2 regions of the Nocardioides sp. CCNWLW216 genome follow, and region 2 is predicted to be linked to the other one. Evidence: riboswitches for the same ligand, from Rfam matches in the RefSeq annotation. Region 2 holds a riboswitch; the other holds the start of a gene.

Region 1 (4,038 bases), on a different contig from region 2:
GGTCGACAGGTCAGCGAGACCGCGTCGAGGACGGTCGCGCCGCCCAGCGTGACAGCGACCCCGTCCACCACGATCGACGGCGCCGTCATGCCGACCTCCCCGACCGGCGCAGCAGCAGGGCGAAGAACGGGACGCCGACCGCCGCGGTCACGACCCCGACCGGGATCTCCTGGCCGTCGACGACCGAGCGGGCCAGCGTGTCCGCCCAGACCAACAGGGTCGCGCCGACCAGCGCCGACATCGGCAGCAGCAGCCGGTGCCGCGGCCCGGTGAAGGCGCGTACCAGGTGCGGCACCACCAACCCGACGAAGCCGATCGTGCCGGCGAACGCGACGGCGGCCGCGGTGGCGAGCGCCGTACCGCCGAGCAGGACCCAGCGCAGGCGGGTCACCTCGATGCCCAGCGAGCGGGCCGAGGACTCCCCGAAGGCGAACGCGTCGAGGTGGTCGGCGCAGGCGGAGAAGCCGAGCGTCGCGACGACCGCGACACCGACGACCAGCAGCGCCGTACCCCAGCGGAAGCCGGCGCCCGAGCCGAGCGTCCAGGTCAGCACCCGACGGGCCGCGTCGTGGTCGCCGGAGCCGATCACGATCAAGGAGGTGTACGCCGAGCACGCCTGCCCGACCGCCACCCCCGCGAGCACGGTCCGAGTGGGCGCGAGCGAGCCCGACCGGCCGACCGCGAGCAGCAGCACCAGCCCCAGCGCGGCCAGCGCCCCGGCGAAGCCGGCGAGCGTCACCGCCGCGGGGCCCGCGAACCCGGCGACCGACACCCCCAGCACGATCACCGTCACCGCACCGACGGCCGCGCCGCCGGAGAGCCCCAGCAGGTAGGGGTCGGCCAGGTCGTTGCGGGTCAGCGACTGCAGCACCGCGCCGCAGCAGCCCAGCACCGCTCCCACGGCCGCCATCCCCAGCACCCGCGGCATCCGGAGCTGCCAGACGATCTGGTCGTCGAGCAGGCTCACCCCGCGGTCCCCCAGGCCGACGCGTCGCAGCACCACGTCGAGCACGTCCGGCACCGGCACCGCGACGGCGCCGGTGCCGAGCGCGACGGCCATGGTGACCAGCAGCACGGCGACCGCGAGGACCGGGGCGAGCCCGGTCCGCAGGGTCACGGGAGCGCGGAGAGCTGCTCGGCCAGCGTGCTGGCGCCGTCGATGAGGCGCACACCGGGCGTCCCCATCGAGTAGGGCACCGTCGCGAACCGGCCCTCGCGGACGGCGGTCAGCTGGGAGAGCACCGGGTCCTTCTCGAGGTACGCGCGCTTCTCGGCGGCCGTCGACCACGAGGCGTCCGCGAGCACGATCGCGTCCGGGTCGGCCGCGACGACCTCCTCCCAGCTGCCGTCGGCCCAGCCGTCCTCGACGTCGGCGTAGAGGTTGGTCGCGCCGACGGCGTCCAGCACCAGCTGCGGGCCGCTGGAGCCCGCGCCCACGAGCGGCGTCTTGTCGCCGGAGTCGTACCAGAGCACGTCCAGGCCCGCGCCCGCTCCCTCGTCGCCCAGCTCGGCCAGGGTCCGCTTCTGCTCGGCCCGGATGTCGGCGCCGCGGTCGGCCACGCCGAACGCGGTGGCGACCGCGTCGATCTCGTCCCAGACCGCCTCGAAGGTCGTCGCGGGGATGTCGGCCTGGTCGGCGCAGCCGAACGGCGAGAGGTACGACGCCACGCCGTCGGCCTCCAGGTCGCCCTGCGGCCCGGCGACCTCCGGGTCGAAGGCGCTCGTGTACGACGCGTAGACGAAGTCAGGACGGGTGGCGAGGAGCTCCTCGCGGGTCGGGTACTCCTTCGCGATCACCGGCACCGAGGCGTACTCCTCGGCCCAGGCCGCGGCCGGCTCCGGGTCGTCGAGGTACGCCGTACCGGCCATCCGGTCGGCGAGCCCCAGGGCCAGCATCACCTCGGTGGCGCCCTGGTTGAGCGTGACGGCCCGCTCGGGCGCCGCCTCGACGGTGCTGATGTGCCCGCAGGCGGTCACGTCGACCGGGAAGCCGGCCTCGGGCGCCGCGTCGGCGCTCGCCGGCTCCGGCTCGCCGGCGCAGCCGGCCAGGACGAGCGCCAGGGCGGCGACCGGGACGGCGGCCCGGACGGTGGTGGACAGGACTGACGGCAGGGGTCGACTGCGCATGATGTTCTCCAAACCCTCGTGGAACATGACATGCCGTGGCCGGTCTCCTGGCTTCCGCTTCAGCACAGGGCGGTCGACCTTCCCGGGCTCGCACCCAGTGGTCCGACCCATCCGGAGATGGGCCGCGAGGACCGTCCTGCTCGACGGCTACAGTGGCGAGGGCCGCGCCGGCATCAGACCGGCTTCCCGTGCACCACGGCGCGAGAAACCTAGCGCAGGTCCCTCGCCCCCGACCCGATCGGGTCAGAGCGTGGCGAGGTGCACCACGGCGGTCGTCGCGATGGTGCCGCCGATCAGGGTGATGCCCGTGGCGCCCAGCAGCGGCGCCACCCGGGTGGCGAGCCGGAGCGCGGTCCGCGACTCGGCGGCCCGGACGACGACGTTGCGCCCGCCCAGCGCGAGCAGGCCGACCACGAACAGCACGCTGGACAGGCCGAGCCCGAAGCACAGCACCAGCAGCAGCGCGAACCCCGACCGGCCCGTGAAGAACCCGGTGACGAGCACGAGGAACGCTGCCGGCGACGGGGTCAGACCGCCCGACATGCCCAGCAGGACCAGGCTCGGGCGGGACACCGCGACCGAGTGCCCGTGGCCGTGGCCGTGGCCGTGGCCGTGGCCATGACCGTGCCCATGACCGTGGCCATGTCCCGGTTCGTGGCCGGCTCGCCAGGCCCGCACGTGCCGCCGGACCAGCCACAGGCCGAGCACCAGGGCCGCGAGGCCGGCGACCAACTGCAGGCCGGTGGTCAGGCCCTCCAGGTCGACCAGGTCGGAGAGCGAGAAGAAGGTCCAGGCGGTGGCGACCACGAGCACGGACATCGTGTGCATGGCCGCCACGCTGACCCCGAGCCAGGCGGCGTCGCGCACGCGTCCGTCGCCCCCGATCAGGAACGCGGCGGCCAGTGTCTTGCCGTGACCAGGGGCGACGGCGTGGGCGGCCCCGGCGAGGAACGCGACGGCGATCGCCGCCGGCACGAATCCCGGCGACGACACCAGCTCCACCAGACGCTCGCCCGGCGCCTCCAGGTCGAGCAGGTACGGCGCCGCCGCCGTGACCAGGATGCTCATGCCGCGGCCGTCGTACCGGCCGGGGTCGCGGTGGTCGTCCCGTCGCGGGAGACACCGGAGGCGTGCGCCGAGACCGTCGGGACGCCGGGCGCGGCGCGGCGCAGCACGAGGTGCACGCGGGATTCCTCTCGGTAGCGCGAAGGCCGGTGGCCGGTGGCGACCGGAGCCTGACGCCGACCGGCGACCCGGACCGACCGCGCAGGTGAACGCCGAGGGACCGGCGAGTGAAGGACCGACCCCCGCGTCCCGGGGTTGATACCGGGTGACTAGGTTGCTTGCTGCACATCGTTCGCAACAACGCAGCAGAGGCGGCAGAGGAGACCCGTGACCCAGGTGCTGACGGCCGACCCGCTCGGCCTCGCCGGCCGTCGGCGTCGTACGACGGGGTGGCTCGCGGGGCTGGTCGCCGCGCTCCTCGGCACCGTCGTGGTCGCCGTCGGCGTGGGAGCGTTCACCGTCCCGCCGGGCGAGGTGGCCGCGATCATCGGCCACCACCTGCTCGGCTGGCCGGGCGAGCGCACCTGGAGCGGGCCGGCCGACGCGATCGTCTGGCAGGTCCGGCTCCCCCGCGTGCTGCTCGGGTGCCTCGTCGGCGCCGGCCTCGCGGTCTGCGGGGTGGCCCTGCAGGCGATGGTTCGCAACCTGCTCGCCGACCCCTACCTGCTCGGCGTGAACTCGGGCGCCTCCAGCGGGGCAGCGGCGGCGATCCTGTTCGGGGTCGGTGCCGGGCTGGGCGAGCACGCCCTCCAGGTCAGCGCCTTCCTCGGCGCGCTCGCGGCCTCGGTGCTGGTGTTCCTCGTCGCCCGGAGCGCCGGTCGGGTCACCTCGGTCCGGCTGCTGCTG
Region 2 (4,038 bases):
CGCCGGGTCCGGCGCCGACGAAGTGCACGGTCATGGGTGCTTGCTCCAGCTCCACTGGGTGACGGTACGGGCGGGGGTCCACCCGGTGAACGAGCCGATGGGCGCGGCGTGCTCGACACCCACGCGGGTCAGCTCGCCGCCGAGGTCGGCGTACCTCTCGGCGAGGAGGACCTCGGTCTCGACCGTCACACCGTGGACCACGAGTCGGCCGCCGGGGCGGAGTCGCGCGACGCACGCGTCGAGGAGGCCGGGAGCGGTCGCGCCGCCGCCGACGAAGATCGCGTCGGGGGCCTCCGCCGGCAGCACGTCGGGCGCGCGCCCGGTGACGACCTCGAGGGCGGGTACGCCGAGGGCCGCGGCGTTCCGGGCGATCCGCGCGGCCCGCTCGGGGTCGGCCTCGACGGCCGCCGTGCGGCAGGACGGGTGCGCGCGCATCCACTCGATGCCGACCGATCCGGCACCGGCGCCGACGTCCCAGAGCAGCTGGCCGGGCTGCGGCTGCAGGCGGGCCAGCGCGACCGCGCGCTGGTCACGCTTGGTGAGCTGGCCGTCGTGCTCGAAGGCCTCGTCGGGCAGGCCGGTCGCCCAGGAGCCGACCACCGGACCGTCGAGATCGAGGGCCAGGACGTGCAGCCGCGGGCTGGTGCCGTTCCAGGACGCCGCCGTGCCGGTCGCGCGCGACTCGGTCGGGGCGCCCAGGTCGCCGAGGACGGTCATCGCGCTGGCGCCGTACCGGGCGTCGATGAGGAGGCGGGCCACCTCGGCCGGGGTCCGCTCGTCGGAGGAGAGCACCAGCACCCGGCGGCCCGGGGCGAGCTCGCGCAGGACCGCGTGCGGGTCGCGGCCGACGACGGTCACGACCGCGGTCGTCTCGGCCGGCCAGCCCATCCGGGCCCGGGCCAGGGCGACCGAGGACACCGCCGGGTGCAGCTCCACCGCGTCGGCGCCGAGCAGGTCGACGAGGGTGCTGCCGATGCCGGACACGAGTGGGTCGCCGGAGGCCAGCGCGACGACGCGGCGGCCGGCGTGCCGGGCCAGCTCGGCCGCGAGGCCCGGTCGGAGCGGGGACGGCCACGGTCGTCGTACCTGACCTGCGACGGGCGGGACGAGGTCGAGGTGGCGCGCGCCGCCCAGCAGGACGTCGGCGCCAGCGACCAGGTCGGGCGCGGACGACCGTCCCTGCGCGTCGACGCCGACCACGGTCACCCGGGCCGCGAGCGCGGGCAGCACGTGGTCGCGCAGCAGCGGCGCGAGGTCGGCGTCGGTGGCGTCCGGCTCGACCCAGCGCAGCTCCTCGATCTCGCCGTCCGCGACGGGCGTCCCGGTGAGCTCGGCGGTGAAGACGGTCGACTCGAGCACGGCTCCGGGCTCGTTGGCGGCCTCGGTGGTGAACTCGCCGAGGTAGCGGACCTCGACGTCGAGCCCGATCTCCTCGCGGACCTCGCGGACCGCCGCTTGGGCCGGGGTCTCCCCCGGCTCCAGCTTGCCGCCGGGCTGCATGAAGCGCGTCGTCCCCCGCTTGCGCACGGCCAGCACCCGCCCGGCATCGTCGCGCAGGCAGACGGCGGCGACCACGATCCGGGCGGCGGTCTGGGCGGGGTCGGCGGGCACGAGGGCTGACGCTATCGTGACCGCACAGCCACGAGGTGCCCTGCGTCCGCAGGGAGAATCTGGGAAGCCGGTGAGAGTCCGGCACAGGCCCGCTGCGGTGACCTGCGACGACGCGCGAGCGTCGATCCGGGAAGTCCGAAGACCGGCCTCGCGGCTCCTACCCATGGCGGACGAGCGGGAGCCTCACATGCCTCAGTACCCCTTCTGTGCCGTCGTCGGCTCCGACGACATGTCGCTGGCGCTCATCCTGACGACCATCTCGCCGGAGGTCGGCGGCGTGCTCGTCCGGGGCGAGAAGGGCACGGCGAAGTCGACGATCGTGCGCGCGCTGGCCGCGGTGCTGCCGCCGATCGACGTGGTCGCCGGCGATGCCTTCTCGACCGATCCGGCGCTCTCCCCCGACCCCGCCGTCGCGGTCGAGACCCGGCCGGTGCGGCTCGTCGAGCTGCCCGTCGGCGCCACCGAGGACCGCGTCCTCGGGTCGATCCAGCTGGAGAAGGCGCTGTCGTCGGGTGTGACCGAGTACGAGCCCGGGCTGCTCGCCCGCGCCCACCGCGGGATCCTCTACGTCGACGAGGTCAACCTGCTCCACGACCACCTGGTCGACCTGCTGCTCGACGCCGCCGCGATGGGCCGCTCCACCGTCGAGCGCGACGGCGTCTCCTTCTCCCACGCCGCCCGGTTCGTGCTGGTCGGCACCATGAACCCCGAGGAGGGCGAGCTGCGCCCGCAGCTGCTCGACCGGTTCGGGCTGACCGTCGAGGTCGCCGCGCCGCGCGACCCGGCCGTGCGGGTCGAAGTGGTCCGCCGCCGTCTCGCGTACGACGCGGACCCCGCCGCCTTCGTCGCGCGCTACGACGAGGAGCAGCGCGCGCTCACCGACCGGATCCGGGCCGCGCAGCAGCGGGTCTCCTCGGTCGAGCTGACCGAGGCGGCCCTGCTCGCAATCGCCGAGGTCTGCGCCGCCTTCGACGTGGACGGCATGCGCGCCGACATCGTCACTGCGCGCACCGCCGTCGCGCACGCGGCCTGGCACGGCCGCACCTCGGTGACCCGCGAGGACATCCGGGCCGCGGCCCGGCTGGCCCTGCCGCACCGGCGCCGCCGTACGCCCTTCGACGCGCCCGGCCTCGACGAGGACCGGCTCGACGAGGTGCTCGGCGAGGACGATCCCGAGCCGGATGGTCCGCCGGAGGGTGGTCCCGAGGGTGGCGGCACCGACGGGGGCGGCACCGACGGGGGCGGCACCGACGGGGGCGGCACCGACGGGGGCGGCACCGACGGACAGTCGGGAGACGGGGGTCTCGAGACGGGCGCTGGCGCGCCCTCCTCCACCACCGGGGACTCGACCACCGGAGCGGCCTCGCCGGGCGGGACGGTGGCGGCGGGGATGCCCTACCGGCCCCGGCTGCTGACCGTGCGCGGCACCGGCCGCGGCGAGGCCGGCAAGCGGAGTCGCGCCCTGACCGAGACCGGTCGCAGCGTCGGCAGCAGCCACGGCACCCGGGGCCCGGTGGACCTGGTCGCGACCCTGCTGGCGGCCGCGCCGCACCAGCACGCCCGCGGACGTACGACGGGCCGCGTGCTGCTGCGCGGCGCGGACCTGCGGGTGGCCACCCGCGAGGGGCGCGAGGCCAACCTGGTGCTCTTCTGCGTCGACGCCTCGGGCTCGATGGCCGCGCGCAGGCGGATGGAGCAGGTCAAGACCGCGATCCTGTCGCTGCTGCTCGACGCCTACCAGCGCCGCGACAAGGTCGGCCTGGTCACCTTCGGCGGCGACGGCGCGGACCTCGCGCTGCCGCCCACCGGCTCGGTCGACATCGCCGCCGCGCGGCTCGACCAGCTGCCCGCGGGCGGCCGCACGCCGCTGGCCGAGGGCCTGCTGGAGGCCGCCCGCGTGCTGGAGGTCGAGCGGGTCCGCGACCCGCGCCGCCGCCCGCTGCTGGTCGTCGTCACGGACGGCCGGGCCACCGCCGGGAAGGACGCCGTCGCCCGGTCGCGGCAGGCCGCCCAGGTCCTCGCCCGCGCCGGCGTCCAGAGCGTCGTCGTCGACTGCGAGAGCGGCGCGATGCGGCTCGGCCTGGCCGGGGTGCTGGCCGAGCACCTCGGCGCGGAGCACCTGGCCGTCGCCGAGGTCAGCGCCGAGGCGCTGGCCGGCGTCGCCCGCGACGGCCGCGCGGCATGAACCTCTACGACGCGATCGCCCGGCGCCGCGACGTCCGGGCGGAGTTCAGCGGCGCCCCGGTCGACCCGGCCGTCCTCGACCGGATCCTCGGCGCGGCCCACTCCGCCCCGAGCGTCGGGCACAGCCAGCCCTGGGACTTCGTCCTGGTCCGAGACGCCGGGACCCGCGCGACCTTCCAGGCGCACGTCGCGGCCGAGCGGGCGTCGTACGCCGAGTCCCTGCCTGCCGACCGCCGCGAGGTC

Evidence for each region. A riboswitch is a leader RNA that binds a small molecule or an ion and turns the genes downstream of it on or off. The one in region 2 is predicted to bind cobalamin.
Region 1: it holds a riboswitch for cobalamin, as region 2 does, so the genes downstream of both, V7S47_RS15855 (ABC transporter substrate-binding protein) here and V7S47_RS20060 (VWA domain-containing protein) in region 2, are expected to answer to the same signal.

What each region holds. Positions count from the first base shown of each region.
Region 1 is NZ_JBBBBJ010000006.1:277,663-281,700, forward strand. Features, by position in the region: gene V7S47_RS15845 (ABC transporter ATP-binding protein) at 1-89, opposite strand, end outside; gene V7S47_RS15850 (iron chelate uptake ABC transporter family permease subunit) at 86-1,060, opposite strand; gene V7S47_RS15855 (ABC transporter substrate-binding protein) at 1,114-2,127, opposite strand; cobalamin riboswitch at 2,148-2,340, opposite strand; gene V7S47_RS15860 (HoxN/HupN/NixA family nickel/cobalt transporter) at 2,371-3,195, opposite strand; gene V7S47_RS15865 (FecCD family ABC transporter permease) at 3,520-4,038, shown strand, end outside.
Region 2 is NZ_JBBBBJ010000010.1:70,554-74,591, reverse strand. Features, by position in the region: gene V7S47_RS20070 (cobalt-precorrin-4/precorrin-4 C(11)-methyltransferase) at 1-34, opposite strand, end outside; gene cbiE (precorrin-6y C5,15-methyltransferase (decarboxylating) subunit CbiE) at 31-1,611, opposite strand; cobalamin riboswitch at 1,628-1,776, shown strand; gene V7S47_RS20060 (VWA domain-containing protein) at 1,799-3,796, shown strand; gene bluB (5,6-dimethylbenzimidazole synthase) at 3,793-4,038, shown strand, end outside.